4 regions of the Ningiella algicola genome follow, and region 1 is predicted to be linked to each of the others. Evidence: predicted binding sites of a transcription regulator. Region 1 holds the regulator's gene; each other region holds the start of a gene.
What was found. Region 1 encodes FNR, which switches genes on or off when oxygen is low (the NO sensors DNR and NnrR bind a similar motif). Its sites were predicted from a motif close to TTGATCTAGATCAA; they were not measured.

Region 2: PN836_RS14315 (Hsp20/alpha crystallin family protein) is a predicted target of FNR. The motif match lies at 1,690-1,703, and genes of this name have one in related genera.
Region 3: PN836_RS17295 (polysaccharide biosynthesis tyrosine autokinase) is a predicted target of FNR. The motif match lies at 4,039-4,052, and genes of this name have one in related genera.
Region 4: PN836_RS14260 (universal stress protein) is a predicted target of FNR. The motif match lies at 5,029-5,042, and genes of this name have one in related genera.

What each region holds. Positions count from the first base shown of each region.
Region 1 covers NZ_CP171821.2:652,498-660,816, forward strand. Annotated here, with positions in the region: gene PN836_RS02860 (heavy metal translocating P-type ATPase) at 1-1,044, shown strand, start outside; gene ccoS (cbb3-type cytochrome oxidase assembly protein CcoS) at 1,076-1,330, shown strand; gene PN836_RS02870 (sulfite exporter TauE/SafE family protein) at 1,362-2,030, shown strand; gene fnr (fumarate/nitrate reduction transcriptional regulator Fnr) at 2,057-2,794, shown strand; gene uspE (universal stress protein UspE) at 2,944-3,873, shown strand; gene ttcA (tRNA 2-thiocytidine(32) synthetase TtcA) at 3,988-4,899, shown strand; gene rssA (patatin-like phospholipase RssA) at 4,948-5,859, shown strand; gene PN836_RS02895 (DUF2987 domain-containing protein) at 5,885-6,544, opposite strand; gene PN836_RS02900 (glucosaminidase domain-containing protein) at 6,546-7,397, opposite strand; gene PN836_RS02905 (stress protein) at 7,390-8,136, opposite strand; gene PN836_RS02910 (LysE family translocator) at 8,192-8,319, opposite strand, start outside.
Region 2 covers NZ_CP171821.2:3,285,617-3,293,935, forward strand. Annotated here, with positions in the region: gene PN836_RS14300 (flavodoxin domain-containing protein) at 1-260, opposite strand, end outside; gene PN836_RS14305 (hypothetical protein) at 318-605, opposite strand; gene PN836_RS14310 (helix-turn-helix domain-containing protein) at 958-1,662, shown strand; gene PN836_RS14315 (Hsp20/alpha crystallin family protein) at 1,812-2,309, shown strand; gene PN836_RS14320 (universal stress protein) at 2,344-2,778, shown strand; gene glgC (glucose-1-phosphate adenylyltransferase) at 2,855-4,225, shown strand; gene PN836_RS14330 (universal stress protein) at 4,357-5,337, opposite strand; gene PN836_RS14335 (efflux RND transporter periplasmic adaptor subunit) at 5,429-6,646, opposite strand; gene PN836_RS14340 (ABC transporter permease) at 6,646-8,319, opposite strand, start outside.
Region 3 covers NZ_CP171821.2:3,970,516-3,978,834, reverse strand. Annotated here, with positions in the region: gene PN836_RS17305 (O-antigen ligase family protein) at 1-1,318, shown strand, start outside; gene PN836_RS17300 (VpsP family polysaccharide biosynthesis protein) at 1,304-2,041, opposite strand; gene PN836_RS17295 (polysaccharide biosynthesis tyrosine autokinase) at 2,028-3,932, opposite strand; gene PN836_RS17290 (histone deacetylase) at 4,079-4,978, shown strand; gene PN836_RS17285 (WYL domain-containing protein) at 5,085-5,984, shown strand; gene PN836_RS17280 (TerB family tellurite resistance protein) at 6,080-6,472, shown strand; gene PN836_RS17275 (sensor histidine kinase) at 6,542-7,726, shown strand; gene PN836_RS17270 (response regulator) at 7,723-8,319, shown strand, end outside.
Region 4 covers NZ_CP171821.2:3,273,837-3,282,155, reverse strand. Annotated here, with positions in the region: gene PN836_RS14285 (two-component system sensor histidine kinase NtrB) at 1-948, shown strand, start outside; gene PN836_RS14280 (response regulator transcription factor) at 938-1,582, shown strand; gene PN836_RS14275 (2-hydroxyacid dehydrogenase) at 1,662-2,651, shown strand; gene PN836_RS14270 (c-type cytochrome) at 2,803-3,267, shown strand; gene PN836_RS14265 (glycerol dehydrogenase) at 3,319-4,416, opposite strand; gene PN836_RS14260 (universal stress protein) at 4,495-4,929, opposite strand; gene PN836_RS14255 (cation diffusion facilitator family transporter) at 5,169-6,029, shown strand; gene PN836_RS14250 (YoaP domain-containing protein) at 6,040-6,786, shown strand; gene PN836_RS14245 (hypothetical protein) at 7,303-8,319, opposite strand, start outside.

The DNA.
Region 1 (8,319 bases):
GCAACCTGTCCGTGCGCACTTGGACTGGCCACACCTTCTGCGCTTACGTGCGCTATGGCAAAGCTTAATAACATCGGTATTTTACTCAAACGCGCCGATGCATTAGAACAAGTTACTCATGCCAGTGACATCGTCTTTGATAAGACAGGTACGCTAACAGAAGGACAGTTTTCAATTGCACAAAGCATATTTGTCGAAAAGGACAAAGCCGAGCATTATCTGGCACTTGCTTGTTTACTTGAGAGTCGCTCTGAACATCCTATCGCTCGTGCGTTCAGTCTGGACAATGTCGCGCTCCCCTTAGACGAATCTCAGTGGCAGATAAGTGAATACCGCACAGAAATTGGTAAAGGAATTCGTGCTACCGTTAATAATACAGCGTGTTTAATCGGGTCGAAACGCTTCGTGTTAGCGCAATTGGGCATAAGCCAGGACACGCTTGACGCTCAGGCTAGTCTGACGTTGACTGGCGCAAATGTATTGCTGGCCGTTGACGGAGAAGTAAAAGCCGCTTTTTGGGTCACAGATACAGTTAAAAACGATGTCATTGAAGTGTTAACGCGCTTAGATAAATATAGTCTAAGGATTTTAAGTGGCGACGATACTAGCAATGTCGAAGCAATTGCTAAGCAAATCGGTATTAGGCATGCTTTTGGCAATTGTTCCCCAGAAGATAAACTCAGCCATATTAGAGAACAACAAAGCCAATCGCGTTCGCTCATTATGCTTGGGGACGGCATTAACGACGCACCTGTACTTGCTGCAGCTGATGTTTCAGTTGCCGTCGGTAATGCCTCTGATCTTGCAAAGAATGCGGCAGACGTAATTTTACTCAATCCTAGCTTACATTCACTAGTTGACCTAATTGAAATGGCAGAAAAGACCAAACGTAAAATTAAACAAAATATCGCTTGGGCGCTTGGGTATAACCTCCTTGTCCTTCCGTTTGCGGTCAGCGGTGTACTTTCGCCATGGCAGGCCGCACTTGGAATGTCGCTATCTTCGATAATAGTGGTATATAACTCTACACGATTAATGCGATAATAAGGCTTAGAACTTATTGTTAGGCGTAGCCATGAGCATTATTTTTGTCTTAATTCCATTAGCCATTATTATTGTTTCTATTGCAATAGGCGTGTTTTTTTGGGCCGTAAAGTCTAATCAGTTTGACGACCTTGAACGTCAGGGCTATAGCATTTTGTTTGATGATGATATAAAGCAAGATGACAAAGCAAATCCTACAAAATGCGAAAGCATCGCGTTTAGCTCAGATGAATGCTCAGATGAATCACAAAAAGACAGTTTGACTGAAAATCACAAAGAAATTTGATCATACTTCATCCTACTAATGAACCCCGCACATGAGTGAATTCAATTTACTATCAGCTTTTTTGATGGGACTCGCTGGCGGTGTTCACTGCGTAGGAATGTGTGGGGGTATCGCAAGTGCTTTTAGCTTCGCTATCCCAAAAGGCGAGTCCAAAATCGTTTATATTTTATCGTACAACAGCGGCCGCATTGCCTCATATACAATGGCAGGCGCGCTAACCGGCTTTCTAGGCGCTATCGCCAGTAGCGCCATTACCACCACCTTACCCATCTTAACAATGATAAGTGCCTTATTTTTAATTTTACTTGCTCTGTACATTAGTGATGTATACAAAGGATTGTCATATTTTGAAAAAGCTGGCGGATACCTGTGGCGTAAGATTCAACCCTTGTCTAAAAAGTGCTTACCCTTTAAAAACCCAAGTTATGCGCTCGCATACGGCGCTGTTTGGGGCTGGTTGCCTTGCGGTCTTGTTTACGCAGCGCTAACGTGGTCTTTAGCAGCTGGCGATGCAGTTAGCGGTGCGCTGTTTATGTTAATGTTCGGCCTGGGCACATTCCCCGCTTTAATTGCGACTTCTTTAGGCGCATCGTATATCATTCCTATTTTACAACACAGAGCGTTTCGATACATTGTGGCGCTTTGTTTGATTATTTTCTCGTTTGTTTTGATTTTCAATATGGTTCACGGTATAAAGTGATCTGAATAATAAAAAGGAATGTGGCCATGGCAACCAGTCCTGAGCTCTCCATACATTGTGAGACCTGTAGTTTTAGTCATCTTTGCCTACCTGTTAGTCTTAACAAGTCTGAATTAGAATCTTTAGATGACATTATCGAACGTAAACGTCCTTTACATAAGCATGATAAGCTTGTGAGTTCTGGTCAAGCTTTCCATTCCTTATACGCGGTACGTTCTGGCTCATTTAAGTCTTATGTTAGTGACAAAGATGGCGTCGAACAAATTGTGGGTTTTCATTTCCCGGGCGATATTATTGGCTTTGACGCTTTAAAGGACCAGACTCATCAGAGCTATTCACAGGCACTTGAGACTGCTATGGTCTGTGAACTGCCGTATGAAACCTTAGATAAAGTATCTGAAAAGTATCCAAAACTCCGTCAACAAATCATGAAGTTCATGAGTGCTGAAATTAAACATGACCATGATTTGATGATGCTTCTTAGTAAAAGGAGTGCTGAAGAGCGTTTGTTACATTTTATTAGCCACCTTTCACAGCGTTTTGATGAGCGAGGATACTCAGCAAAGCAGTTCAATTTATCTATGACACGCAACGAGATTGGAAATTACCTCGGCTTAACGGTTGAAACCATTAGTCGTTTGTTAACACGATTTCAAAAAGAAAACTTAATTAAAGTTGACGGTAAACTTATCACGATCGTAGATTTTGATGGTCTCAAGCAACGAATGCCAGAGTCAGAGATCCCCTTCGCTGCCGTTAATTAGCAGGTCTGATTGAAATCGTAAGTTTATTACCTTTATATTTTATCTAGCACAAGGTGGTTACATGCATATGTTAACCACCTTTTTTATAATGCTTAAGTGCTCTACCTGAAGTCTGGATAACAATCTGCAACGACATAACGGAGTAAATTATGACCTTAAGCTCACACGATAGCGTGTTCACATGCCAACGTATTCTCGTCGTTTTTGACCCTTATCACACTGAACAACCTGCGTATCATCGAGCCTGTTTTTTGGCCAAAAAGCTTAATGCAGAGCTTTTAGTAGTCAGTTGCATTTATGATGAAACATACGACATGACCAATTTTCTTAGCGCTGAACAGCGCGTTGACATGAAATCCGCCCTGCTTAACGGTCAACTCAAAGCCATGCAAGCCTGTACTGCAAAAACTATTGGTGTAAAAGTGTCCGTGAAATCTGTATGGCATAAGTCATTGCATCAAGGGATCATCGACGTCGCCACTCACGAAGATTGCGACATGATTGTAAAGGCATGTAAAAATCATACTAAATTTGCACATAAACTGTTTACTCCCTCCGATTGGCGTTTATTGCGGTATAGCCCACTTAATGTCTTGATGGTAAAAGATCATGACTGGCCAGAAAATGGAAATATTGTCGCTTCGATCAGTGTTGATACAAACGATAAAGTACACAATTTGTTAAGTGAACGCGTCACAAAAATCAGCTGCGACCTGGCGAAAATGGTCAACGCGCGAGTCAACTTGGCAAACACTTTTGCAGGCGCACCGGTGCATGTTGCTATCGAAGTACCTAGTTTTAACGCGCAAGCTTATAACCAAGATATCCAGGATAAACACGAGAAAGACGTGCATACCATTGCGCAAGCGCACGACATACCAGATGATCAGGTATTTGTATCAGAAGGACTTCCTGAAGATATCATTCCTAAAGTGTGTGAAAAGCTTGATGCCGAATTGTTAGTACTGGGCTCGGTTGGTCGCCGGGGTATATCTGCAGCGCTCTTGGGCAATACTGCAGAGCATATTATTGATCATGTCACATGCGATACCCTGGTGATAAAACCACAGTTAAAATAGTGCTTAATGGCAAACGATAAAGCGTACTTCTATGGGTGATTTACAGTCATAAGTCTCGTATACTGGCGGCGTTTTAAGTATTAGGTTTTATGCATTACGTTTTAGGAAAAGCTTATGTCAGTAAATGGCTCACTCACTACTCAGAGCAAATCGAAGTATAGTTTTAATAAACTACAAAAACGCTTACGCCGTGAGACCTCAAAAGCCATTGCCGACTTCAATATGATAGAAGACGGCGATCATATTATGCTGTGTTTATCAGGCGGCAAGGACAGCTATACCCTACTCGACTCATTAATGTATCTTCAGCGTATAGCACCCATTCACTTTTCAATTGTGGCGGTTAATCTTGATCAAAAACAGCCAGGCTTTCCTGAGCATATTCTTCCAGCGTATTTGTCTGAACTGGGAGTGGAATATAAGATAGTTGAGGAAGATACGTATTCCATCGTTAAAGAAAAAGTACCTGAAGGAAAGACGACCTGCTCTCTGTGCTCACGCTTACGCCGCGGTATACTCTATCGCACGGCAAGCGAGCTTAAAGCAACAAAAATCGCTTTAGGTCATCATCGTGATGACATGTTAGAGACATTGTTTTTGAATATGTTTTATGGGGGCAAAATTAAGTCCATGCCGCCAAAACTCCTAAGTGACGATGGCAAACACATCGTTATAAGGCCACTAGCCTACTGCAAAGAGTCAGATATTCAAAAATATTCAAGTGCAATGAACTTCCCAATCATTCCCTGCAATCTTTGCGGCTCTCAAGAAAACCTCCAGCGCAAAAATATCAAAATGATGCTTCAAGACTGGCAGCAACGTTTTCCCGGACGCGTGGAGTCGATGTTCAGCGCTATGCAGAATATTAAACCCTCTCATATGCTTGACCATGCGATGTTTGATTTTAAAGGCCTAAATCGAGATACCAAATTTAAAGGTGAAGGCGACATTGGCTTTGATAATGAGGCTTTTGAACAAAGCTTTAGCCAGCCAGATGCGGATAACACCATTCTGGAAATAAAGTGATTAGTAGAAGATGATCAATAACACGTGCACGAATAAACAGGAGTATTTGTGAAAATTGGTTTAGCACTGGGTGCGGGCGCTGCCCGAGGTTGGGCGCATATCGGCATCATTAAGGCACTTGAAGAATTAGGCATTAAAATAGACATTGTTGCTGGGTGCTCCATTGGCGCATATGTAGGTGCAGCCTATGCAAGCGGCAAGCTCGATGAACTCGAGGCCTGGGCAAACACGCTCACCGAATGGCAAGTATTCGGTTTACTTGGCATTGGCCTTCGTCGCGGCGGCCTTGCTAGCGGCCAAAAAGTATTTGATAAACATAAAAACGACTTTTGCGCCCCCAGTTTTGAACAAATGATAAAATCCTTTAGTGCAGTCGCTACCGATTTATATTCCGGGAAAGAAGTCATTTTTAATAAAGGCGATATAAACGATGCAATACAGGCGTCTTGTGCAATCCCTGCTCTATTTGCCCCCATCGAGCATGAAGGTAGGTGGTTAGTCGATGGCGCAGTGGTTAATCCAGTACCCGTGAATCAATGCCGCCAGTTAGGGGCAGATTTTGTTATCGCGGTGAATCTAAGCGCTGATTTTCGCCCTCAGCTAATAGAGCAGTTTGAAGAAGAGCACAAAGCCTCTCAACAAAAAACCGACGAAATAATCAGCAAAGGTGCGACGGGTTTCATGAAACAGTGGTTTTCACCAGACCCCAAACCCAATAAAAAAACGTCTCCCGGCATTGTGGGGGTAATGAGTAGTGCCCTTGAGATACTTCAAGCGCGCGTGACACGCTCTAGGCTTGCGGGTGATCCACCGGATATATTGATTGAGCCTCAGCTACGAGATGTAGGCCTACTTGAATTCCATAGAGCTGAAGAATTAGCACAAAAAGGACGTGAAAGCGTCCAGCGCCTGAGTGAGCAAATTAGCTATCAGCTAGACTTACCTTCACGACCTGAATAAGTTCACCTGAATCCTGTTTAATTTATTACTTGGTGGCTAGAGCTGTTATGCGTAACGGTTTAGCCGGCAATCTAAGTGGCTTTTTCGCTTCAAAGAACGCTTCTTCTAAGTTTAGTGTACCTTGAATGACTTGGTAACCCGCAGGCGTGCTCGTTGTAAGACTTTCATCCTCAAACTGAACAACCAGGCCTTCAACCGTTGGCATCATAAACGACAGAAAGCTTCCCATTTCATTGAAAAAGGCTTCATATTGCTCACGAATATAGACAATGTCTTCAAAACTATAATTCGCCTTCAGATACTCAGGTTTGGTTTCCAACTGTACTGAGATATCACATTTGTTTGTTGCTTCCTCCATGTCAAGTATGATCATAGCATCAGCAAGGCGAAGCGCACGCTCTCTGGGGATGGTAAATCGATTTTCTGGGCTGACCTCTAGTGGAATCTGTTGTTTTTGAGTAGAAATCCGCGCCGCATTAATCTGGCACAAACGTCCGGTGTCGATATTGACAAAGCCAAAAGCGAACTGTAAACCTTGAGTGTCATCATTATTTAGCTTTCTCAGGTGTGAATAAAAGGTTTTGTAGTCTACTTGTAGCTGTTCTGCGAATGCAATGCCCGCAGTTGTGAGATAAAGGGTAAATACCAAACAGAGTAAGCTCAGGCTAGTTGCTGCAGTTTTCAATTTATATTAGCTCCTGATTGGTTTTAATCATTTGTTCTAGTTCTTCGACGTATTCATGTCCACGCTCTGAATACTGCTCAAGCCCTTGAATTAATTCAAGGGCCGTTGGGCGCTTACCTTGTTCACGAAGATTTTTGCGAATAGCTCTTAAGTCATCATATGCGGGATGACGATTAAGATTGAGCATGTATTCGTACATGGCATGTGATAAGTCGTTGTACTTAGCGACCTCATGAATAGCGCCTTTATTTCTGCGTTTTGGTACAAAACCGCAACCTTCGCTAAAACACCATATCCCGAAAAAATTGTAACCTTCTTTAGCAAATCGACTTGTTCCCCAAGCGGACTCATTTGCACTTTGAATTAATACAAGCGCCTCAGGAATGATATCTATTTTTGATAGAAGCTGAGTAAATGCAGCACCTGCGCTTTGATTCTCATCAACACGATACTCCTGCAACAGCCACAGCACTTCATCTTGCTCGCGTTTGCTATATGACACCTGAAGTGCTTGGCGTAAGTCAAGTTCGTTCAATTCATCGCCTGAAGAGCTTAACTTTTCTTGCAGTTGTTGAACATAATCGCGCAGCGCTAAAAGATGCTCGTTTTGTAAGGCTATCGCCGGTTTTAAATAGGAGAAATATGCGCGTTTGCGTTCAGTTATATCCTCAATCTGTGAAAATCTTGGCACAGGCTCATGGGCATCATCGAGCGTTGGCGTATCGTACACCAAGGCGTTTTTTGAACGCGATACGACAATGGCAATCAATAAAATCGCTGCAAGCGCTATGCTCGCTGCCGCTCGAAGCTTGCGTGTTTTGGGATCCACAGCGACATCGGTAGTGTTAGGCATTGAAAACTCCTGATTGCCCGTCTTCGGATGTTTGTCCCTGTGAAGATGCTTGCTCGTCCTCTTTGCCACAGAATAACTCTGTGTACAACACAGCCTTAACATTAAAAAAGTACGGACCAACCCATATCGAAGCGAAACCGAAAGTAATTAATACACCAACAAACAATGCAAAAAATATTAGAAAGACCATCGTCATTTGATACAAGTACGCGTTTGTCATGCGAATCGACAAAAATATCGCCGAAAATGGTGTAAGACCTTTGTCAACGATGAGTGGCAATGTGAATGTGGTCGCCATAAATATATACAGCCCGGGCAGCACTAGCAGCATTAAGCCAATATCAAAGGCAATGGAAATTAATAAAGTCGCAACGCCAAGCGGTAAAATATAGCTAACATACGAAAATACATTGATTGCGCGAGCTTTTATGCCTCTAGCACTTGTAACGGCCAGCATCGCAATGCCCGCAAACAAGGGAGCCATTACCACGTTCATGATAAGACTCGCCACTGCATTTTGGGTATTTGTTAAGTTTTGGACATCTTCCGGTGTTTCGATTGCGAAGCTATAGGCAAACACAAAGCCTAAAAAAAATATCACAGCAACCAATGTAAGAAGCGCCTGAACCAGCACCCAGTTGTTCTCAGAACTTAACTCTCTGGCTCTAGAAAGTACGACGCGTATGTCGAAATGGTATTGTTTGGCCAGCATACGCTGAATATGAGCTTCGTCTTTCATTGCCGAGTTGAGTAATCACTAATCGCTGCTGTCATTTAGCAGAATATTAACATTTTCACTGAGTCAGCACTAATACAATTGCCATTGCGATGAGAACTGCACCCATTAGTCTGTCGAAAATATATCCGTGTGTAATGTAAGATTTCCGCACACGGTGATGGCTCGCGAGTATACTGACAAACA
Region 2 (8,319 bases), 2.1 Mb from region 1:
ACCGATACAAACAGGCTAGGCAAGGTATTAAGCAATTTGGTATGAGCCGCAATAAAATCAGTGAGCACACGCTGATATTGCCCCACGTGCACAGACGCTGCAAGCACAACCCTGTCATACTGCGACACATCGATATCAGTATTATTTTTGAGTTCAAGCATCTCGACACCATGACCTTGACGCGCTATATGCGACATAATAAATCGTGCTACTTTTCGAGTTTGCCCTTGAGAAGAGCAGTAGCCTATTAATACTTGCAACTTGTCCTCCTTGCTTCGCCAGCTAAAACCTTGCGTTTTATTTATTCTAAGTGCAGGTTATTTAATTTGCGATATAAAGTAATGATAGGAGTGTATAAAAGCATCGCGTATTTTTTTCGCTTCTTTTAAGGCTTCGTCCAGCCTTTCCTCGCTCTCTCCTTTCCATTCTTCGACTTTGTCAGTAAGCGGTTTCGCTTGCTCTTTCAGGGAAGCAATTTGCTTTTCAATTTCTGCTTTTCCATCAGCTTGGGCTTCAGCAGCTTTCGCCTCTAGTTCACTGAGCTTTTCGTTTACTTCATCAATGGTCTGTTTGAGTTTTTCAACATATTCGTCGCGCTTAGTCATTAGTTTTTCCTGATCATGAGTGAATTTATTGTCTTTCCATGCTCATGCTAGCGTTTGTTACACAGCTTAATTTTGACGTACATCAATTGCACAATAGATTTTTATTGGTCATTCACCACGAACACGTTGACATTAAGTCCTTTCGCCAAGCGCTAAAATACCATCGAGAAGAGCCTTAATCTCATCTGACTTTAGACCTACGTAGTTTCCGCAATAATTTACGCATCACTGCGAATATGAGCGGGTAATTTCTGGCTATATGATGATTATAGAAACCCAATAAACGTCTGTAGTAGAGCATTCAGGTTCGATGCTTAAGACGGTGTTAATCAACAACTTAAGTGGTGTCCAAATGGAAAATGTATTGCCTCTACGCCCCAACAAAATCGAAAGAGTAAGCGCTTATCAAAGTGAAGATAGTATTGCGACTCGCTCGAATACTCGTAACTCTCATCGCATCTATCAGCGCAAGCAAGTGCTGTATTGTGCAGGTGATGTATTTAAAGCGGTATATCAGTTGCGTTCGGGCTCTGCAAAAGCTTCTGTATGCACCGTCAATGGGGATGAACATATTACTGACTTCTTCTATCCGGGGGATATTGTAGGCGTGGATGGTTTTGACAGTTTTGTGCACTCCCAGCAGCTTACTTTTCTCGAGACTAGCAGTGTGGTGTGCTACACGGAAAGGGAAATCGACAGTTTATTGGCCAAGTCAGAGGCTTTTCGAAGTAGTTTGCTGCGCGCTATGAGTCATAGTTTAGTGCGCGATCAACAGATGTTATTAAGCCTAACTAATTGCTGCAGTGTGCAGCGAGTTGCTCAGTTTATCTTGAGTTTATCGAAGCGGTTTAGCGAACGCCGATGTTCGAGTGTGGAGTTTAGTTTGAGCATGACGCGCACCGATATTGCCAGCTATATTGGCATGGCTATTGAGACCCTAAGTCGGGTGCTGACTGCCTTTCAGCAAGCGAATATTTTAAGCATTAAACATCGTAAAGTCGTCATCAATGACCTTGATGCACTCAGGGCAAAAGCGAAGGTGGATTTGTTTCTTTAATCAGCATTGATAGAAATTCTGCAATGTTTGATCTTTATCAAAATAGGACACCTTGGATTTGATTAAATCCAGATGTTTCCATGCTCGCGTTAATGCATTGGAATACAAGTGAGTAAATCTTTTTATCAGTGAATAACAGGAGAGTAGCGATGTCTGAACTTCAATCTTCAAAACATAGCGAAAAAAAGCATAATCACAACTTTCTGCAGTTGGAAACAGGCTGGGATCAGTTTGACAATATGCTCCATAACTTTTCTAAACGCTGGCCGTTTCAGCATCTGGAGCGAGCAAGCATGGCACCCGAAGGCATGATGCTAAATCCGCGTGTAGACATTAAAGAGGGCAAAAAGTCTTACGATATTTCAGCTGAATTACCGGGTCTTGACACCAAAGATGTAAGTTTAGAGGTGAAAGAAGGTGTATTGACTTTAACAGGTGAGAAGAAAACCGAAACGAGCAAAGATGGCGAGAAAGACTATCACGTCATGGAACGAAGCTATGGTTTCTTTAAACGCAGTTTTGCTTTGCCCAACGGCGTAGATCAAGAAAAGATCAGCGCAGAATTTAAAAAAGGTGTGCTGCATGTATCTATTCCAAAAACCGAACATGCCATCAAAGACCAGCACAAAATAAATATTAAAGGTTAGCACTGGGTTTTAAGGTTTAAATGAGGAAATGAGTATGAAAAATTACAAGCGCATTCTAGTTGCGATAGATATTTACTCAGAGTACGACCGTGTGCTGCAAAGAGCGCTAAGTTCGGCGGCAAAGCCAAGCGATTGTAGTCTTGTATTTGTGACTTTGCCGCCGGTGTATTTTCAGCCCTATATTACTGGCGTCGGCGGCGATTTTGTCGTTGACATTGAAAGACAATCTCGCACTCGTTTGGGTGAAATTGCAAAGCAACACAAAATCCCTGAGGAAAATGTGTATGTTCCCACCGGTCGCACTGCAGATGAGATTCAGTCACTGGCAGATGATATTGGCGCGGATCTGATTGTGATTGGCACCCATGGCCGTTCGGGACTAAAGCTGCTGTTAGGTGCTACCGCCAACGAGTTGTTGCACGGCGTCAAACAAGATGTATTGGCGGTGCGCATTGATGGTGCAAGTTAACCGAAATCAAGTCAGCATGTGGCAATTTTAGTCACCTATACCCACTTACTAACTGTTATTTAATAGAGGCGATATAATGATTGCTATGCATGAATCACAAACCGATCAACTGTTGAGCAGTACGCTCGTGTTGATTTTAGCGGGCGGGCAGGGTAGCCGCCTTCATGAGCTTACAAAAACGCGCGCCAAGCCATGCATGGAATTTGCCGCTAACTATCGCTTAATCGATTTTCCACTGTCGAACTGCATTAATTCGGGGCTTAAAAAGGTCGGCATTGTGACTCAGTATAAAGCACAAACGCTGTTGAATCATTTAGTCGGTCAAAGCTGTAAGTTCAATCATCATTGTGGTGAGTTTTTAGAGTTATTGCCGGCCTCCCAACAAGAGTCAAAAAACTGGTATCAGGGAACCGCCGATGCGCTGCATCAAAATATCGCGTTCATTGAGTCAGTTAAACCACAGCGCGTGTTGGTATTGTCGGGGGATCATATCTACAAAATGGATTATCGCCTGCTACTGAGTGAGCACGCGAATAGCCGGGCAGATATGACGGTCTCATGCATCGAATCGTCCATTGAAGATGCGCGCGGTAAGCTTGGGGTCATGCAGGTTGATGGCAAAATGCAAATCACTGCATTTGAAGAAAAGCCCGAACATCCTAGCCCCTTAGCAGATAAACCAGGGCATGTGCTCGCTTCAATGGGCAATTATGTGTTTGAAACTGATTTCTTGCTTCAAGTATTACGCGAAGATGCAGCCAATCACGACTCGACCCACGATTTTGGCAAAGATGTCATCCCCTCGCTCATTAAGCGCTCAAAGGTAAACGGATTTCGTTTTCGCGATAGCAACAACACCATTCCGTATTGGAAAGACGTAGGTACCTTGGATAATTACTATGGTGCCAATATGGATATGCTCAAAGCCAGCGCGCCTCTAGATGTAAACGATCCACTATGGCCAATATCAAGCGCGCCAAGCAGCTTACCACCTACGCGTTGTTACACCTTGGCGAATGCTTCGGCTGCGTTGAGTGATTCTTTGCTCGGGCACGGTTGCGAATTACACGCATGCGAGATATCCGGCAGTGTGGTGTGTGAGAAAGTCCATATTGAGAAAGATGTGAGCATTAAAGACGCTGTTATTTTACCTAATGTGCGAATAGGAAAAGGGGCAAAAGTGTTTAATGCGATTGTCGATGCCGCGTGCGATATTCCTCCGGGCGTGACGATAGGATTTAACGCCAGGGTAGACAGGCAAAATGGTTTTCGAGTAACGGAAAAAGGCGTTACTCTCGTTTCCCAAGAGGCGCTCGATAAGCTAAGGCAACGTGCGCTGAGTCGAAGCAAGCGCGCGGCATTCACAGAGCTTGCGCACTCGCACGCCACCCAACAGGTCAAAATTGTGAATTCTACGCAGCATGAGCCTGAGCGCTACGCCCTGTAAAATATGCCTTCAGTTGGTTTTGTTTGCCAGCAATGCTAGGGTAAGTTTGAACATCGATTAGAGTAGCAGATGGTGTTATGCCCTCAAAGTATAAAGTAGTTTTGCTAAAATCCTTTTCCGCACGCCCGCACTCATGCATTCACTAAAATTGGCGAGTGAAAGCCATCTGGTTTTACGACTAACAAGTCAATCTCTAGGCGTTTGAATATGTTTTCGGCAGTGCTGCCTAGAAAGCCCGTTCGATAAGTAGTGCCAATCACTATGGTCGAGGCGCCCAGTTCACTGGCGAGTTTTGGCAGTGCCTCAATGGCCTTGCCATTCACAAAATGACGATGTTCCAAATGCGGCACTATTTCTTCGCAGCCTTGAGTAAACTTCTCATAATGCTGTTCTTTCAGTGCATGGATAATATCTTGATTGGCAACGGTTTTGGTAAATTCTGGAAATACGTCGGTAAGCAGATTAGTTTGCCTGATGCCCTGAATAAACATCTCCCAATAGCTAGGGTCAAAGCAATGACAGGCATGTAAGGGTGCGTCCAGAGCAGTTGAAAGCGCAAGTGCGCTGTTTAACACATTATTGTCCAAATGACTTTGTTCATTCAGTTTTTGCCCTGGGTCTACCGCGGCTAACACCGCTCGGCCTTTACTTTGAGTGTGATTTTGTGCTGACTCCCTTGCAAATAAAATGGGGCATGGACAAGACTTAAGAATCTGCGCTTCATTAACGCCATGTACCCATTGTTCAAAGGCTGAGGCTAAGCGTGAGCTTTTAATCACAAGATCGGGTTTGTAGTCATCAATGGCTCTTACTGCACTGATATATCCAGTGTCTTGCCATATGACTTGAGTGGTAAAGTGCACGTTGTCTGTAGCAGAATAACACGCTAGCTCTTCTAATTTTTGAGTGTGGTAATCAATTAACGAACGCTTTACTAAGTCTATATGGTCAAGATCTAACATAAACGTTGATTCAATATTCGCGTCATAAACGTTCATGAACAACAGGATTTCTGTGTTTGCTGGGTGTTTGAGTTGTAGCGCTCGGTAAAGCGCCTGATGCTCAGTGTCGTTTTGTTCAATGATCACAAAAATCTTCTTAAAGGCCTTCATGCTGTCTCCAGAATGTTGCGCATATCGTGTCGTATTGTGACTGCTCAGCTATTTTGTGCGCTTGATATAAGGTGTGTATAAAATATGAGTCTTATAAGGTTTCACGCTGTTTCACCTTTGCTCCATCTACCGTTTGGTCGTTAGGATGCAAAATAAATGATTCATCTTGCTCTAGTCCGGATAAAAGCTCTGCATGGAAATTGTTTCGCTGCCCCAATTCTACAATGCGTTTTTCAACCTCGCCATCGACAACGGCGTATATGGCCCAGTCTTGATTTTCACGGAAAAGCGCACTAATCGGTAGTGTGAGAACATCCTTAATTTCATTTAGTACAATGGTGACGTCTACTTGATACCCGTGGCCAAGTCGTGCGTGCTGTTCATAATCACTGGTAAAATCGATAATAACGTTAACGCGCTGCTCTTCAATGCCAAGTGCAGATATCTTTTTAAATCCGATGGGTTCTACATGACTGACTACGCCTTCTAAATCGCTTTGACCGCCCCAATTGGAGATGATTGCGCGCTGGCCTATTTCAACGTTAACGGCATCAAAAGAAAGTAACTCTACTACAATTTCAAGCTGACGAGGATTGCCAATTTCAACTAAGGGTGTGCCCGCCTGAACCACGCCTTCACTTTTATTTAGGATAGTAAGCACCTTGCCATCGACTGGTGACGTAATATTGATACAGTCGCACTCAGGTACAGGGGCTTGGTCTGCTGCCGGTGACATCAGTTGTGCTTTAGCTCGCTCGTGCTCAAACACCCGCATTTGCAGCGCAGCCTGAGCGGTAGCAAGCTCAGCGCGCGTGGTTTTATAAACGCGTTCTGCGGTATCAAGCTCTCGTTGAGAAACACTGTTATTGACGCGCAGTTCGCGCATTCGATTAAGTTCTGTTAAGGCAAACTCTAATTCAGCTTCGACTTGCTCAACTTGCGCCTGAGCCAGTGTTTGTGACGATGCTGTCGCTTCAACATCAGCCTTGGCTTGCGCTTCGGTGCGCGGGTCTAAGAAAGCCGGGTCAATCGGTTCGATAATGGCGACAACGGTATCTGAGAGCGTCACTTCATCGCCCACCTCTGACTCAATTCTGCGCAAGTTACCGGTAACTGGTGCAGAGAGTACATACGTGTCGTGAATACGGGTTCTACCTTCTTCTGTGACGCTTATCACTAAGTCATTCTTGCTCACCTGCTGAATGTCTGTCAGCACAGTCGTGGGGCGAAACGAATATCCGATTGCTAGTAAAAGCACCAATGCAATTGCCAACCACAACACGATGCGTGAGTGTCTTTTATTCATCATTATTCCCTCGTTTTCAGTACTTTTATTAAGTCAAGCGTGTCCACGCGTCTGCGCACGATAGCCGCGGAAATTCCTGCCGCAACAATTACCAAAGTTGCGGCGATGCCGTATGTAGATAATTCAATGACCAGCGGTACGCGAAACATTTCGGTATCAAAGGCGCTAGCCATAGACAGCACCAATATCCATCCGCACAAACAGCCCAAAGGCAGACCAAATAAGACCATAAACATGACTTCACCCAGCAGCACGTAAGAAATTTCGCCTCGAGTAAAGCCTAAAACACGCAAAGTCGCTAACTCTCTGGCACGCTCTGATAATGCGACGCGTGTACTGTTATACACCACACCAAAGGTGAGTATGCAGGCTAAAAATACGAACATGAGAATGAGCACAAGTAGATGCTCAACGATGATCTGATCAAAAGAGTCTGCAGCGGCTTGGCGCAGCATTACTGCAGTGATTTTTGGGGTTTCTTTAAGTTTGTTGAAGGTTTCATCTTGCTTTGCTCCATCAACCAAAATATTCGCGTATTCAAAGCTTGGCGATTCGCCCATATATCGGTTTAGCATACCGATTTCAAGGTATGTTGGTGTGCCAATGTAAGTTTCAAATACGCCTGCGACTGGCAAACTGAAAGTCTTCCGTTTTCCCTCAAGCACTTCTACCCAAACCTCGTCGCCTACATCTACCTTGAGCTTTTGGGCGAGGCGAGTGGCCATCATCAAACCATTGCTTGGCAGGGGCACGACTTTCTCTTGCGAGGCGTCGTAAACAGGCTGTAAGGTGCTGTCTTTTTCGATACCCGAAATTGCCCCTCGATGGGTAATGCCGCCAGCGCTAATATCAGCAGAAATAATCCGCATAGGCTCGGCGCGAATAACACCAGGCAAGTTTTCAAAGTCGTGAATCGCGCGCATGCTGACCGGATTGGGCACTCCAACCATCATGTCTTGCTTTTGCGCCTCTTCAAAATACACGCGCTGCAAATAGTCAAGGGAGTCGGTCCATTGCATGTTCATAATTATCAGACCGCACGATAAGGCCACCCCGAAGCTTGTTAAAAAAGAGCGCAGTGGCCATCGTCGAATCTGGCGCAACGCAATGCGGGTAGGTTGGTCTAGCCATCGTGCGTAGCGCGTATTAAAGTTGAGCGACTGGCTATAAACGGGTGGTGAGGGCGGTATCATTGCTTGGGCGGGCGGCAGTTTTATCGCTGCCCTCACCGCGAAATACGCGCCAATGAGCACCGCTACAGTCGTGATAAGCCCGCCTATGCTATAGGAGCTTAATCTGGGTTCGTATACAAACAGCGGGAATCGGTACATTTCAGTAAATATTTGTGAGTTTTCTCGGCCCAGGTAATAGCCCAAAGTGCATCCAATTACGAAGCCTATTAAGCAAATGAGCAGAACCAGCTTGGCGTATTGCCACGCAATTTGCGCTCCGCTATAGCCGAATGCTTTCAGCAATCCAATTTCCGTGCGTTCAGTGGCAATTAGGCGCGACAAAACCATGTTGGTCAAAAACACCGACACCACAATAAATATGCTCGGTAAAATGCGCGCCATCGATTTTTGTTGCTCAATTTCGTTCATTACAAACCAGTTAGAAATCTGGTCTTTTCTGTCTATTGAACTAATGCCGCCATATGGCTCAAGTAACGTGTCAAT
Region 3 (8,319 bases), 1.4 Mb from region 1:
ATGGAGTTTTTTTGAAATTTGCATATTTTCCCTATCAATCTATACCTGTATAAAGATGCCTAGTGCAAGGCATGTCGGTTTATCGAAGTACATGAGCATGATTTATTTGTGGCTTGGATTCATTTTTTTGGCGCTGCTGCAAATCATCCCGTTGCCTGAAGCTATCGTATCTTTATTATCACCCGCCTCTGCTGAGCTATATAGTCTAAGCAATGCAGACACCTTTTATCTATCCATCGATTCAGGCCAAAGCACAATTAATTTTATCAAGTTGCTGAGCCTGTTTTGTCTAATGACATTGATCATGCAATTAGTTAATTCTGAGAAACGAATTAAGCTCCTACTATTGACCATGCTAGCGGCTGGCACTTTTCAAGCGCTCTATGGGACAATCACTATTTTGTCTGGTGCCCAGACCAGTTTAGTTTTTGACATGGATATAAAGAACCGAGCAACGGGAAGCTTCGTTTACCACAACCATTTTGCAAACTTTTTGTTGCTTTCTCTGGCTGCAGGTATCGGTCTCATCGTTGCTGCACTCGAAAAAGATAAGTCAATGTCAAAAAGAGATAGACTCCGAACCTTTATTGAGACCCTGTTAGGCAGCAAAACTATTGTAAGAATAGGTCTTGCCATTATCGTCATAGGTTTGGTGATGTCACGCTCTCGAATGGGTAATGTCGCGTTTTTCGCATCGGTCGCCATTGTGGGATTAATAGCGTTGATGCTGATTCGAAATAGGAGCAACGGCCTACTTATTTTCGTCGTTAGTATGTTTATTATTGACTTGTTTATTGTTAGCGCGTATTTCGGCCTGGAGCGGGTGAAAGACCGTCTAGCACAAACGAGCCTGGCAAACGAGTCTCGAGATGAGATTGTTGCTGACGCATTGCCCATAATTCAGGACTTTCCGCTTTTTGGCAGTGGCGCAGGAAGTTTTTACAGTATTTTCCCACAATATCAGCAAAATTATGTGTCGGCATTTTATGATCACGCTCACAACGACTATCTGCAGTTTGTTATTGAGTTTGGCTTAGTCGGTGCGTTCATTCTACTAGCAATATGCCTTTTTACGTTCTATAAAGCATTTAGGGCCATGTATTTACGAAAGAACTCCATATTTAAAGGCACATCATTTGCGGTCGCGGTGGCAGTATTAGGAATGTGTATTCATATTAGCGTAGACTTTCCATTACAAGGCTATGCGAATGCTTGCTATTTTGTTGTATTTATTGCCCTTGCGATGATATCAAACTCTCTTAAACTGAAAAAACCGAGTTCAAGAAAATCCTCTGATAAGCCATCAAGCACACTTTAATATTCGGTCAAATACGTACTGGTTTTGCTGCTTTGACCAAGCACAGGCGAAGTCCATCGACTTTGTGTTCTTGATTGCTCTTCTAACGTCGCGTCGACTTTTAGGGTGGCGCAAACCCTCTACAACGCGTCGTTGAGTCTGCTCTCTTATTTCTTTGTACATTGGGTGATTAACGCTGTAAAGGGCAAGGCCAAGTCGAGCAAACAAGATATGAACCTCAGGTTTGTGTGGACCAAGTTTATCTGCTTTTTTAAGATATTTGAGCATTTCTTGGTCGAATTCTTTTTTACGCCACTTAATCATAGCAAGCGACCCCCAAGTCACAGGCCAGCTTGGACGCAAATGGGTTGCGCGAAGATACTTGTCTTTTGCCTCATCAAGTGCTGATGCTTCATTAATGCCTAACACCACTGACCATTCGTCCACTTGGGCTGAGATATCGGCATAAAACGGATGGCTTGCATGGTAAAACTCCGCTTGTGTTGCGGCATTTCTGATTGATTCAAAATCATCTGCATCCAGTTCATTACGGTCTGCTTTTAATTGCGCTAAACCGTTAGTAGCATGATGATAATTTAAACTGGCGGCTCCAAATCTTAACGCGCTCAAAGCACCGAGCACAGCAAAACAAATCAACATGGTACGCGTTAGTTTGGTCTTGCTAAATTGCCTTTTTAAAAGTGCTGTCCATTCAATTATGGTGGTTTTGTCAATCGCTATCATTTTCTGACTCATTTTGCGCAAATCGCGCCTGATTGAGGATTGTGCCTTCGATCCGGTTGCCGCTCTCTTTCAACTTGTACTGCATGGACTGAATTAATTCGTAGTGTGTACCATCTGCTTTAACAACATATATTGTCGAATCACATAGTCGCGCAAGCGCTATACTATCATCATAAGAGTGCATTGCAGGGCTATCTATAAAAATATAGTCGAAAGCGTCGCGAACTTTCTCGATTAACCCCTCCATTGCTTCTGATTTTAATAAAGACTCAGGCTTTGGTGTTGGTGAACCTGCGCTCAAAATCTGAATGCCAAGCTTTTCATTCTTTACTAAACATTCCTCCACGCTATGAGTTCCACAGAGTATGTCAACCACACCGGCTTGATGTTTGGGCAAGCGTAATACTTTTGCCAACGAACGCTCACGTAAATTTGCATCAACAAGCAGCACTTTTGCCCTTTGTCCACATAAGAAAGCAAGCACAATTGATACTGTACTTACCCCTTCTTTTGGCAAGGTTGATGTTACTTGAATGCACGCTGTATTCTTTGTACTTAGCAAGGAGTATAAGCCCTCGCTTAAGTCTACTAAAGAATTAGCAAAAAATTGACCACCAGGGGCTTTTGTGTCGTGCTTAAGCATGTCAGAAACGCTACGACCCGCATGTAGTTCATCATCATATGGAAGTGCACCCAAGCAGCGCTGCGATAATTTATATTCGGCATCTTCAACAGAGCGAATCACGCTATTTAACCATTCATTCAAACAAGCCAAAAAAATACCAAGTAAGGCGCTCAACACAAAACTGACCAACACAATTAGAACCTGATTTGGGCTAGAGGCAGATTCTGGCTGACTTGCTCGCTCCAGAATACGAGCGTACCAAGGTTGTAACAGGTAAAGCCTCTCCATACTCTTCAGTTCAGAAAGGTGTACTTTATACAGGTGTTGGTTTATTTCTACCTCCCTTTGCAAGCTCCGCATTTGCTGAACCAACTGAGGGGATAACTGGAATTTTGCGCCTACGGGATCACTGGTATTTATACCTAAATCTATCGAGCCGTTTTTAGTTCCTAGCTGTTGCTTATCATAGAACTCCAATAAGGCAAGTTCAGACTCTTCTAAGTTTGCGCTTAGCCCGGTCAGTCGCTCCTGCATGAACGCGAGTGTTTTTTCACCCATACGCTTTTTAATGCGTAAATCATCATTAATATAAGTTTGAAGATAGTTATTTGCTATGCGATGGCTAAGCGACGGGTCGGGTGTTTCAACTTCAAGCGTCAACACATGTGAATTTTCAACTGGAACAACCTTGATGGACGCCAGTAAACGATCAGTGGCGAACTGTATAAGCCGTTTGCTCATCTGCTCATCGCTTAACTTTGGAGTCGTTTGTGCCGGCAAGAAAGGAAGCGCCGTTCGCAATAATGCTCGAATATCATTGATAATGCGCAAAACTAAGCCTTGGTTGTCGTTGAATTTGCTGATATCAAAGTAAGGATTTTGATCTAGCTTCATCCGTTTTACAACACGCTCAGCAAGTGGCCGAGATGCTAGCACTTGATATTGTGTATTGAGAAAATCCAAGTAGCTTTCACCACTGATATCACGCTTTTTTATTTTCATTGCGCCATTTTTCGTCAAATCCTTCGGCTCTGGTTCCGTCTCTTTTGCTTCCGTTGAGAGCGTTAATGGAGTCGGCGGCTCAAGCAATAAAGATGCTTTGGCAGTATATTTTTTTTCTAGCGTGAACGAAATGAGAATAGCCAACACCGTAATGCAAAAAGCCAATCCAACAATGCGCCAAAATAATCGCTTTACGGCGCGAAAGTACCTGCGAGAATTAATAGACTGTATTTCAGATAGGGTGAGCAAAATTGGCCAAAACATACATGGACATTAGATGGCTCAATTATAGTGAGCGAGCACCAATTACACAATTGTGCTAGACATATAAACATCAAGTACTTTATAAAAAGCAATCTGAATAGAGACTTTGACAGTAATCAAGTTAACGCTTAGCTGTCAGGGCTGGTATGCATCCACCACTGGTATTTCATCCAATTTATAGTCAGTTAGACTTACCGCATCGTCATCGCTTTCCAATCGAAAAGTATCAAGGTATAAAAGATGCGCTAGTTGCCAAAGGCGTGAGCGAGCAACAGTTTCACACGCCTGAACCATTGCAAGAAGATGTCCTCAAGGAAGTCTATGACCCTCAGTACATCACTGATTTGTGCAAAGGTAGCTTGGACGCCAAAGCAATGCGGCGGATTGGTTTCCCGTGGTCTAAACAGCTGATACAGCGTACGCTTACTGCCGCTTCTGGCACGGTGCTTACAGCAGAACTTGCGATTAAACATGGCGTAGCGCTTAACCTAACAGGGGGTTACCATCATGCTTTTGCCAACTTTGGCTCCGGATTTTGCATGGTAAATGACCTCTACCTAGCCGCGCTTAATATGCTAAGTCACGACGATATTGATAAAGTTCTCATTTTTGATTGCGACGTCCATCAAGGAGACGGCACCGCTAAGCTTGCAGCTAACAATGCAGCAGTTTATACCGTATCCATCCATGGAGAAAAAAATTTCCCCTACCGTAAACAGCTTTCGGATTTAGACTTCTCGTTAGAGAAACATAGTCAAGATGCACACTACCTTGAAACGGTTGAACAGGCACTGGATATGGCCTTAGCTTATGCTCAGCCAGATGCGGTTATCTACGATGCCGGTGTAGACATCCACATAAATGATGACTTAGGCCACTTGGATATTACAACTGAAGGTGTCTTTAAACGCGATACTCTTGTGTTTGAACACTGCAAAGCAAACAGTTTACCCGTTGCTGCGGTAATAGGCGGCGGCTATCAGCGAAACATTGCTGCGCTGGTTGATGTGCATTTGCAGTTGTTCAAAGCTGCCGGTGTGTATTGATTCAATCGACTCCTAACAAGTGCAAACGAATCTAATCATTTTGATTGCATACTGATTATTTAGCCAGTACAATCTGTACATATGAACAGTATTAAAAGAAATCATCATGACCATCGTATCTACTCATGCACTTCTCGAACAGCATTTAGATAATATTTCTTTATCGCAGCGAGAGCGACTAGCCTTTATTGACTTCAATCTGCAATTTTTTGGCAAGATTTCGCGCAATGATCTGATCTCTCGATTCAAAACCGGACTTGCTGCAAGCACGCGAGACTTTGCCGCATATAAAGAGTTAGCAGAAAACAATTTAGTCCTTGATCATTCTACTAAGCAATATTTCCGCACAGAACAATTCAAAGCACTTTTTTCGTTCAGCGCTGATGCAATATTGCAGTCGGTCAGTAAAGGATTCAGTGATGGTATTACCAATGATATTCAACCATCAGCTCATTGCTTTGAAGCAGTGCAGCTTATCCATCCAGACATCAACATAATTGCAACGCTTATGCGCGCAATTCACAATCAGCAAGCTTGTATCGTAAAATATGTGTCAGTCAGTTCTGGGGAAAGCCAGCGGCGGTTAGTTCCTCATGCGATCATTAATAATGGCCACCGTTGGCACGTGAGAGCTTACGACGGCAAATCGAAGTCTTTTCGCGATTTTGTATGCACCCGGTTTAGCGAAGTGTCCGAATTAGGCGCAGTTAGCGAAGCGAATGAGCTTGCAAGCGCTGACTCTCAGTTTAATCGCTTCGTTGATGTAGTCCTCGTTCCTCACCCAAGCATAGCGAACTCCCGTGCTATCGAGATGGACTATGCCATGGACAATGGCAAGAAAATAATGCGGGTGCGCTGCGCACTTGCGGCATACATCCTCAGGCAGTGGCAAGTCGACTGCTCTGCTGATGCCAGAATACTGAATCAGGGTTGCCAACTTGCCTTACAAAACATTGAAATATTGCAAGACATTGAAAACCCTCAATTAGTGCCAGGGTATCGATAATTATCTTTCAACTTTTCACTTTTTTAACAAATTAAACTGAACCTGATTTCAAAGCTTAGGTCTTAAATCAGTCAATTCACCAACGGAATGTGCGCATGTCAGAAACAATAGAACGCCTCGATGTCGGAACGCAAAAGTTTAATGAAGCACTTATCAAGATGGCTGTACTTCTGTATCAAATTGACGGAAAAATCACCTTAACCGAGCAAGACTACTTTGACGCACTCACAGAATCACTTGAGTGGAGAAGCGGTATAGTGTTGCCCGCTTTTATTAATCAAGCCATTCATCAAGCGCGTGAAGCAATTTCACAAGACCGCGCGAGAGAGTTTTTGCGCGAGCTTGGTGGTCAACTCAACTTAAATCCAGCGAAAGCATTCGAAGTCGCAATGGATATTACTGCCGTTGATGGCAAGCGCAGCGACGAAGAGTTAGAGCTTTTATCTCTGCTATCCAACCGAGTACTAGCAAAAGGTCTCGTCGCTTAAAACACGCGTGAGTATTATGTGACTTTTTGCCTATGGTGATTTTCAACACCATGCTGTTATGCTGTGCGAATGGAACAATCCAGCGCACCACACATTTTGAAAAACCCAATACCAAAAATACTACTGAATTATCTCAGTATAGATAAACTGTCAGTCATTATTACATGGACGGTTGTCGCTAGTATGAGCATTCATGTAATGCTAAAAAACAACTTTTCATTGGTGCACTTAAGCCTTGCCATAGGCTTATACGTCTGTTTTATCGTGTTTTGGCTGAGCCTTGCTCGCGACGCTTCCTTTCAGCGAGACAGGCAAACTCGCCTGGTCTTACTCATCACGCTGATAGGTATTGTACTATCAATTTTCTTCACGGTTCCGCTAAGTTTTAATAGCATCTTAATGGGGATTGTAGGAGGAACACTTCCCTATTTTGTTCGAATAAAACCAGCTCTGATGATTGGCTCAGCGCTGTCATTACCGCTTTATTTTGTATTTACGTTTTATTGGGGAAACGACGCTATGTTTCTCAGTGCAATGCTTTTTTGGACCTTCAACGTTTTCGCGATTGTGATGGTCAGCGCGACTTTGAATGAAAAAAGGGAAAGAGAAAGCTCAGAGGAAGCAAACCGGCAACTAGTGAGCACTCAAGCACTGCTGGCCGAAGCAAGCAAACAAAGTGAGCGTGTGCGTATTGCTCGTAATATTCATGATCTATTGGGCCATCACCTAACCGCCCTGACGATTAATTTGCAGATCGCACAACATAAGAGCTCTGGCGAAGTAAAAGAGAATATAGAACAGTGTCACGCGCTTGCAAAGCTTCTGTTAAGCGATGTTCGAGAAGCCGTAAGTGACATTCGTGATAAAAGCCAAGTAGATTTACGCAGCGCAATCAATAGTATCGCAGAGCAACTCCCAGCGTTAAATATCGATTTAACGCTGGACGAAGACTTACTTATTGATGATATTCAAATTGCCGATGCAATTGTAAGATGCATACAAGAATCGGTGACTAATACACTTAAACACTCAAGAGCTTCAAAACTAAGTGTCACGATTCGACAAACGAAGGCTAAAATCAAAATGAACATTCAAAGCGACGGAGACATGCCAAAAGAGCTTAAGCTTGGCAATGGCTTAAAGGGCATGCAAGAACGAATTGAGCTGCTAAAAGGCAGTATTGAGTTTGCCATGGATTCGCGTTCGCTTAATACCTACGTTCAAATTCCCTTCGAATCTGGCAAGCTCGCATGATCAAAGTCATGCTTGTGGACGATCAAACGCTTGTGCTGCAAGGAATAAAAAGTCTATTGTCGCTTTCTGACAAGGTCGAAGTGGTCGCTGAGGCGCAAAACGGTGCAAAGGCGCTGGAAATATTGTCTTTACGAGCTGATATTGATATCGTTTTGATGGATATCCGCATGCCAATAAAGTCAGGCATTGAAGCGCTTGGTGAATTACCCGCCGAGCATAGCGTACCTGTGATCATGCTAACAACATTCGATGATCATGAATCTGTCATGCAAGCCATAAAAGCTGGCGCCAAAGGTTATTTACTCAAAGATGTATCGCTGGACACATTAGTAGCAAGCATTGAGACGGTTTATCAGGGTAATACGCTTATACAGCCTGCTATCACTGAAAGCCTGATTGAAGGCGTCACCGGGAAATCGGTCAACTTTGAAGCTGCACCCATCCCGGCCCCCTTAAGTAAGCGCGAGACTGAGATTCTTCGTCTGATGGCGGCAGGTTGCAGTAACAAAGAAATGGCAGATAGCCTTTTTCGTTCAGAGGGAACCATTAAAAATCAGGTGTCTAGTATCCTCAGTAAACTAGGCGTAAGAGAT
Region 4 (8,319 bases), 2.1 Mb from region 1:
AACTTTATTCGACATTACTTAAAAACGGGCATCACCCAGATTGTTGGGAAAGGCCGTCAAACGGTTGGGCTGAACGCAAAACAAGAGAACTTTCCTATTTATTTGAGTATTGGTGAAGTCAAGCATGCAGCTCGCAAGCAATTTATCGCTAGCGTTCAAGACCTTACAAAGCAAGAAAGTTTTCGGCGCGAGGCACAAAAACTGCGTGAAAAGCTTGCTCATATAGCGCGTTTAAACACCATGGGAGAACTCATTGCTGGCGTCGCTCACGAAATGAATCAGCCTTTAACTGCGATATCTACATACGCAAAAGCCAGCCAAAATTTTTTGATGTCCTTAGAACAATCAGATCATCCTAACGCTTCTTTAACAAAGGTTGCGGCGGCACAAGTAAAAATTGAAGACCAAGTGACTCGCGCATTATTTATGAACAATCAGCTCAGAAGTTTTGTAAAGCGAAGCGGGGGTAAACGAGAAAGAGTTAACTTTCATCAGTTGATTGCCGACACCGTTGAATTAGCCACCTTAGACACCCGCATCATGAAACATCAAATTTTACTTAAGCTCGCCAAGATCTCATCTCCTTATGTTTTTGCGGATCATGTTCAATTGGAGCAAGTCTTACTAAACCTGATTAGGAATGGTTTAGACGCCATGGAAAATCATGGTTCAAAGCTTTGTATACAAACGCATATTCGCAAAGACGGAGAGTTATGCGTAGAAATTGTCGACGACGGTTCAGGTATTGACGAAACAATCAGAGGTGACATTTTTGAGCCCTTTATTACAACAAAAGATACTGGAATGGGCATGGGGCTTCCGGTCAGTAAGACCATTGTCGAATCATATGGTGGAACCATAGGCTTTCATGCAAATAGTGAAGGTGGCAGTACCTTTTATTTTACCTTGCCGACTGTAAAAAAGGATGCATCAAACAATGAGCAATAACTATTCACAATCACCTGAATTGCCAATAGTTCATATCATTGACGATGATGATGCAGTGCTTGACTCATTAAGTTTGTTGTTTGATAGCGTCGAAATTAATGCAATAGGTTACCACTCTGGAGCAGCCTTTCTTGAGGCCTACCAAACGCCTGATTTTAACTTACATACTGGCTGCATTGTATTGGATATTCGCATGCCAATTATGAGCGGTATGGATTGTCAGAAAAAGTTAAATGAATTAGGTTGCCCCTTACCCATCATATTTATTACCGGTCACGGCGACGTTTCACTGGCGGTTGAGGCTATGAAAAACGGCGCGTTTGATTTTATAGAAAAACCGCTTCGTGAACAGACTTTAATCACGGCTGTGCAAGCAGCCATTACCCGCAGCATTCGCGACGATGAGCGTCACCAACGAGTGAAAGATACTACCAATAAAATGAATTCTTTGACCGAACGCGAGAAGCAAATACTTAACCGCGTGATTGACGGAAAGGCCAACAAAACCATTGCCAGTGAACTCCATTTAAGTGAGCGCACTATTGAAATACATCGCGCTCATGTGATGGAAAAGATGCAGGCCGGCTCATTAGCGCAGCTGGTGCGCATGGTGTTGGATGCAGCAAATACTTGATAGGGATCAAGTTCAGTCTTTGGTAAACGTGCACACTTAACGACTCAATTAACCTTCATTTATTTGAACGGAGTCATTCATGAAAGTGGGCGTGTTTAGCTGTAAACCCTATGACAAGGATTTTTTTGCAGCGCAAAACCATCATTTTGGCTTTGAGCTAGAATTTTTAGAATGCAAACTTTGCCCTGAAACTGTCGCGCTAGCAAAGCCTTTTGATGCCGTATCGGTGTTTGTGGATGATCTTATCGACAAGCAGGTGCTTGACGCCTTAAAGCAATATGAAGTTAGCCATATCGCCTTGCGCTGTCGTGGATTTTCGAATGTGGATATTGCTTATGCAAAAACCCTCGATATCAGTGTATCTAGAGTACCCTACTACTCCCATACTGCCGTTGCCGAGCATGCGATTACCCTTATTTTAGCACTCGATCGTAAACTACTGCGTTCCTACTCCAGAGCCATAGACAACCACTACGAGCTAGAGGGTCTACTGGGCTTCAATCTAAAAAACAGAACCGTTGGAGTCATTGGCACTGGCGAAATCGGCAAAGCCTTTATTCGTATTTTAAACGGTTTTGGTAGCCGAGTGCTTTGCTATGACATTGCGCCAGATAACCAAGTTGACGAGGCTGGGAATGCCTACGTTGACCTAGACACCCTGTATAAAGAGTCAGACATTATTAGCCTGCACTGCCCACTCACGCCAGACTCCGAGCATATGATTGACCACAACGCCATTGGCCTTATGAAGCCCAACGTGATGCTGATTAATACCTCTCGCGGCGGACTTTTTAATACTCAAGCATTAATTGCCGGTTTAAAAAGCAAAAAAATTGGCTATTTAGGTGTCGATATCTATGAAATGGAATCAGAAATTTTGGAAGATTCTGATGGTTGTGAGTCTATTCCCTATGATACTTACGATCGTTTGGCTACTTTTGAAAACGTGCTCATTACCAGTCATCAAGGCTTTTTTACTCAAGAGTCGCTGGAAAAAGTGACTGAGACTACGCTGGTAAATTTGCAATACTTTTTTGCTGGCAAAGTATGTAACGAAACTTATCTGTAAATAATTTGATATACGTCAACTTAGACCACATAAGAGCGCGTAGTGTTAGCAATAGGCTTACTCGCCGCGACCGAATATACATATGTAAAAACGTCTACCATAAGCGCGCGTGATTCAAGCTCTTTGAAAATACAAACACTAAGGACTTACCATGAAATTTAAGACTCCCCTGTTATGTGGCGCGTTAATCGCTTTTTTAAGTGGATGCAATATGGGCGCTGACTCCCCAAGAGGCTTTAGCTTGCCAGAAGGCGACCCCGAAAAGGGAAAACATGTCTTGATTGAACATAATTGTTTTGGATGCCATTCGCTAGACAGCATGGAGGCGGAGGTTGCCGCCACTCAAAGTGAGATCACAACGCGTGTTCCTTTAGGCGGAAGGTCAATGAAAATTACGACTTATGCAGAGTTGGTCACCAGCATCATAAATCCTTCGCATCGCATCTCAAGGGGGCATAAGGACTATACAACGGATGCTGATGGTAACTCGATTATGCCAAATTATAATCACGTAATGACCGTTGACGAACTGGTGAATGTGGTTGCGTTTTTACAGCCCGAATATGAAGTCGTTCCTTACACCTACACTCGCTATAATCAATATGGGCCGTATTAGTTAACCTGAATCCTGTTTAAGAAAGCTTAATGAATGCAGCGTTTACGGTAATTATTGTAAACGCTTTCTTCTTGTTCCTTCTGCATCTGCCATTTTAATGCAATCCATCACTCGCCTTGCAGTCACTTCATAAGGCTCATTATGAATGGTCTCGCCTTGTGCACATGCGGCTTCTGCTATTGCCATAAGCTCAGTCTCACTAAGCGCATGTATGCCGATATCAGCAAGGCAAACCGGCAGTGCAATTTGCTCGCAAAAATCAAATACGGTATCAATCATCGCGCTGGGTCGGTCGGTTAAAAACATCATGGCCTGTAGGCCAATAGCCACTTTTTCACCGTGGTAAAACGCGTGAGTATTGGGATTAACAGTTAGACCGTTATGGATAGCATGCGCCGCAGCTAAGCCTCCGCTTTCAAATCCGAGTCCGCTCAAGAGCGTGTTTGCTTCAACAATATGTTCAAGAGCAGGGATGACTACTTGGTTTTCACAGGCAAGCTTTGCATGTGCGCCAAACTCCAAGAGCGTCTCATGGCACAGATGTGCGAGTGCATATGCGCTCATGGGACCAACGCGCCCAGTCATGTTAGCGCCACGTTTAATTCGGCAGTCTTCCGCCTCAAACCAAGTCGCAAATGCATCGCCCATGCCAGCTACCAAAAAGCGCGCGGGTGCTTGGGTGATCATACGGGTATCCACAAGCACCACATTCGGGTTGTGCTCAAGAATTTGATATCGGCAAAAGCTGCCATCGTTGTTATAAATAACTGACAGTGCGCTGCACGGCGCATCAGTAGATGCTATAGTTGGCACAAGTACCACCGGGCATTTGTGTTCAAAGGCGACCATTTTAGCCGTATCCAATGTTTTACCCCCGCCAACACCAATCACAACGTTACATTGCCTAGCAGAAAAACGTGCCACCAAACGCTGAATTTCGTCGTCGCAGCATTCGCCAGAAAATGGCTCCAATAGCGCATCATTCATATCGCTAAGCGCTGACTCTATAGCGCTGCGCTGGTGCTCCATGATAAATTTGTCGGCCAAAACTAAAGCTTTGTTGCCATGATGGGCGACTTCTTCTGCAAGCACGCCCAATGCCTCGTCTCCTTGCACGTAACGGCCAGGGAAAATGGATGTTGTGATCATATTTTAACCTCTGATTAAACGCAGATACCTTGTAATGAAGTTCCACCTACTATGCAAGGTGGCAAGCTGAGAGCTGACTCAATCGTCATGCATACGCACTGCCAATACATCCTGATTCACGCCGTGTATCACCGATGTGGCCGTTGACCCTAAAAGCAATTTAATGCCACTTCTTCCATGGGTGCCTATCACGATAAGGTCGGCATGATTTTCATCAGCGATTTGCTTGATTTCATCGCCAGCATATCCGGTTTTTAAAATGGTTTGCTCTTCGCTTAAATCGAACTCTTTAGCAATATCACCCAAGCTGTCTTTTGCTCGTTGCAGCCTATCTACGTCGTCAACGTTATACTCTGCTCCGTAGAGGTAGGGCTGAATGTAAACGGTAGGTAGCGGCACGTAAACCAAGGTTAAATCTTTTGGTGACTCGCAAATCCCCAAGGCCTTTTTAATCACCTTTTGGTAATCTGCATTAATATCAATTGCGACTATGATTTTTTTGTACTGGCTCATTCCTCACCTCTGTTGTTGGTAATGCATTGCAAGTAAACGCTTTACACTAACGCTTCTTTATATCCGTGCTAAAACTAACAAGGCTTAGTTAGAGCGAACTTGACCCGCGTCAAGGTTTTGGTCTTTAAACCCGTTTGAATGTTTACTGCGCGCGTGTATTCGTGGCATAAACGAGTCATAACAGTTTAAGCCCAGTATATTTCAAGAGGAATTCGTCACACCGTAGGAGCAATTATTAAATGCATGTGCGTAAAGTATTGCTGGTTGAGGGCGCAGTTAACCTTTGCGTTGCACTGTGTAAGCTCATTATTGGTTTAAGTACACAATCCAGCGTTATTGTTGCTGACGCAATCCATTCGGCTACCGATGTGTTTAACAATGTGATTGCTTGGTTTGCAATGAATATTGCTGAACAGCCAGCAGATGAAGAGCATACCTATGGTCATCAAAAATACGAACAGCTAGCCGTTTTTGTACTGGCCTCCTTACTGGTCATTGTTGCCTTTGAAATTATGTTAAGCGCGCTTGAGCGTTTTGGACAGCCAGTTGAACAAAGTGGCTGGGGGCTTGTGTTCCTTATAAGCGCACTGGGCATTAATGTAGCGCTTGCGTTTTGGGAGCGGCATTGGGCTATTCAGCTCGATTCTGATATTTTACACGCTGATGTGAGCCATACAGTAAGTGATGTGCTAACCAGTATCACGGTGATTGTCGGTTGGCAGTTGGCTGCACGCGGATGGTACTGGGTGGATGCCGTGTTTGCCGTACTGATGTCATTTATGCTGTTTTACTTGGCATATCGCCTGTTTCGAAAAGCCATTCCTATTCTGGTGGACCAAAGCACCGTAGACGCCCAAGACATATCCCAAGAAATTGAAGGTATAGATGGCGTAATTGGCGTAACAAGACTGCGCACCAGAAGCCACGGAAAAGAGCATTTTGCAGACATTCTGGTCACTGTCCACGCAGACTTATCTTTGATTCAGTCACATGATATCGCAGACGCCATTGAGTCGCTGATGGCTGATCAATTCAATGTAAAAGATGTAGTTGTGCATGTTGAGCCATTTGGCGCACAGCATCAGATAAATATAAAGTGAGCAAAAACATATGGAAATTGTAGACTTAAACAACATAAACATTGAAGAACAACATATATGCTGTGCTATCAGTGATAAGAAATGTTTGGATGGCTATACAAAGAAAAAAGCTTGGCTGAAAAGCCAGTTTAAAAATGGATATAAATTCCAGAAAATGGATGTGCGGGGCAAAGTGTTTATTGAGTATGTGCCTATTGAACATTCTTGGCTTCCCTTGACAGGAAGCAACTTTATGGTGATTAATTGCTTTTGGGTGTCGGGTCAGTTTAAAGGAAAGGGCAACGGCAAACGTTTGTTGCAACAATGCATGGCAGACGCTCAAAATATGGATGGGATCGTGGCCATTTCGAGCGATAAAAAACGTCCTTTTATGAGTGATTCAAAATTTTTAAAGCTGCAAGGTTTCGAGGTAATAGATGAAGCGCCGCCATTTTTTAAGCTATGGGGTTTAAAAACAAACGCTAAGGCAAACTTCCCAGCCATATTGGCGAGTGCAAAACAAGGCCGATGCCCCGACGACAAAGGGATCACTGCGTATTACTCAAACACCTGCCCCTTCACCGACTTTTATACCAATCAGCTGCTTAGAGAATATGCAGAAAGTAAAAATGTGCCGCTTACCATCCATCATCTTAAAAACAAAAGCGACGGCCATCGGATGCCGATTCCGTGGATTATAAACAGCGTATTTTACAAAGGGGAATTGGTCACTCTTGAGATGAAAGCGCAACGGCATTTAGATAAAATCCTCATCTAAAAATTAGCATAGCGTTGGCTCACTCGTTAGACTCAATAATATCGTTGCGTGAGTAAAATACCTTATCTATTGTCAAGGCCACCGGCTGCCCCGAAAGCGGCATTGCCCCAGGCGTTGCATGCAGTGATTCAGTCCAATGAGTTCTGCCTATGGTACTTAAAGTTCTAAAACAACACATAGCTTGAACAAGTAACATGTTGAGGTTAGGATTTTCTTATCCCATAATCCAGCTTTCAGTATCAAGGTCTAGATCACTCGTTTGTTAGGAGCGAATTTACTTCAATACTCTCTGTAAAACCTTAATTTGAAACACGCGAAACAAGCCTTAAAATCAGTTGTTACAGAGGATAGTATATAGCTTTAACATTACCTATACTTGCATGGCTCTCGGTCAACCAAATATAGGTAACCCTCGATAAATGAATGACTAAAATAATTAAGTGTTAAGCATAAGTTAACTAACGATCCTCTCTTGGTTAAAGTCATAATATTGATAAAACTACACAAACGAACGTATCAAGGCTCGTCGCTCAGATTCTTATATCCCTCGGGGATAGAAACACCATTATCTTGTAATTTCTCGATATAGCTGTTCCCCAGAGATAATTCTTGTGAACGCTCAATGACTTGCAGCATTAATTTATCTGATTCATAAAACGCTGCAAGCCCCTGACTCAAGAAATAATCGAATAACTCTGCTCGTTCTGTGTTTAACAATGCATCTACCAGAGCATTAGTTCCAGAGCTGCTTTCCAAAGTTATATCCATACCCAGATTCTGAAGAAGTTTAATATCCTCTAAGGACTTGGTAGTCACAACTAAAGAAACATGCTCGCCTGTAAATTTAGCCCCTCTGTTTAGCATTTCGTTGAACACGCTCAGTGGAGCATCTCCTGTAATTGCGCGCGCAAGAAATAAGTCAGCCATTTCCGGGGTTTGCAGTGAAAGCGTATCATAGCTGCGTAGAAACGAATCATAATCTTCCAATTTTTCGGTCGAGAACATAGAACCTATCATTTCAACATATTCCCTAGAGTCGTCGTCTAAATCCTTTATCGAGATTTCAGTGTCATTAGCCTTTTCAGATGTCGGCAATTGCATGTAGTCGCCAACTCTAGAAGAATCAACCCCATCAAGAGAGGCATCATGCTGTAGTCTATCACGTTCGGCATTAGTTAGATCTGGGGTATCGTTGTAGGAACTCTCGACTTGATTGGCATTGGATTCATTATGATCAGTCGTCGCATAGGTGTTCAGTTGACTCACCAAATAAAAAACGAATACTGCACTCGTTAAAGTCAAAATCAGCATCGTGTAAAAAAACTTTGACCTAGACTTTGAATCATTTGCATCGCCGAATTTATCGAATAGAACCAGTACCAAACTAACGAACGCTACGCCCATCGATAGATATAAGATTGAAATCGTATTTTCGTAATCGAGTGGGGATTCACCACCAAGAATAATCAGATAAAAAATCGTATATAAAACCCCAACATCTACTATTCGCCCCAAGCATAATGTGTTAGGTGA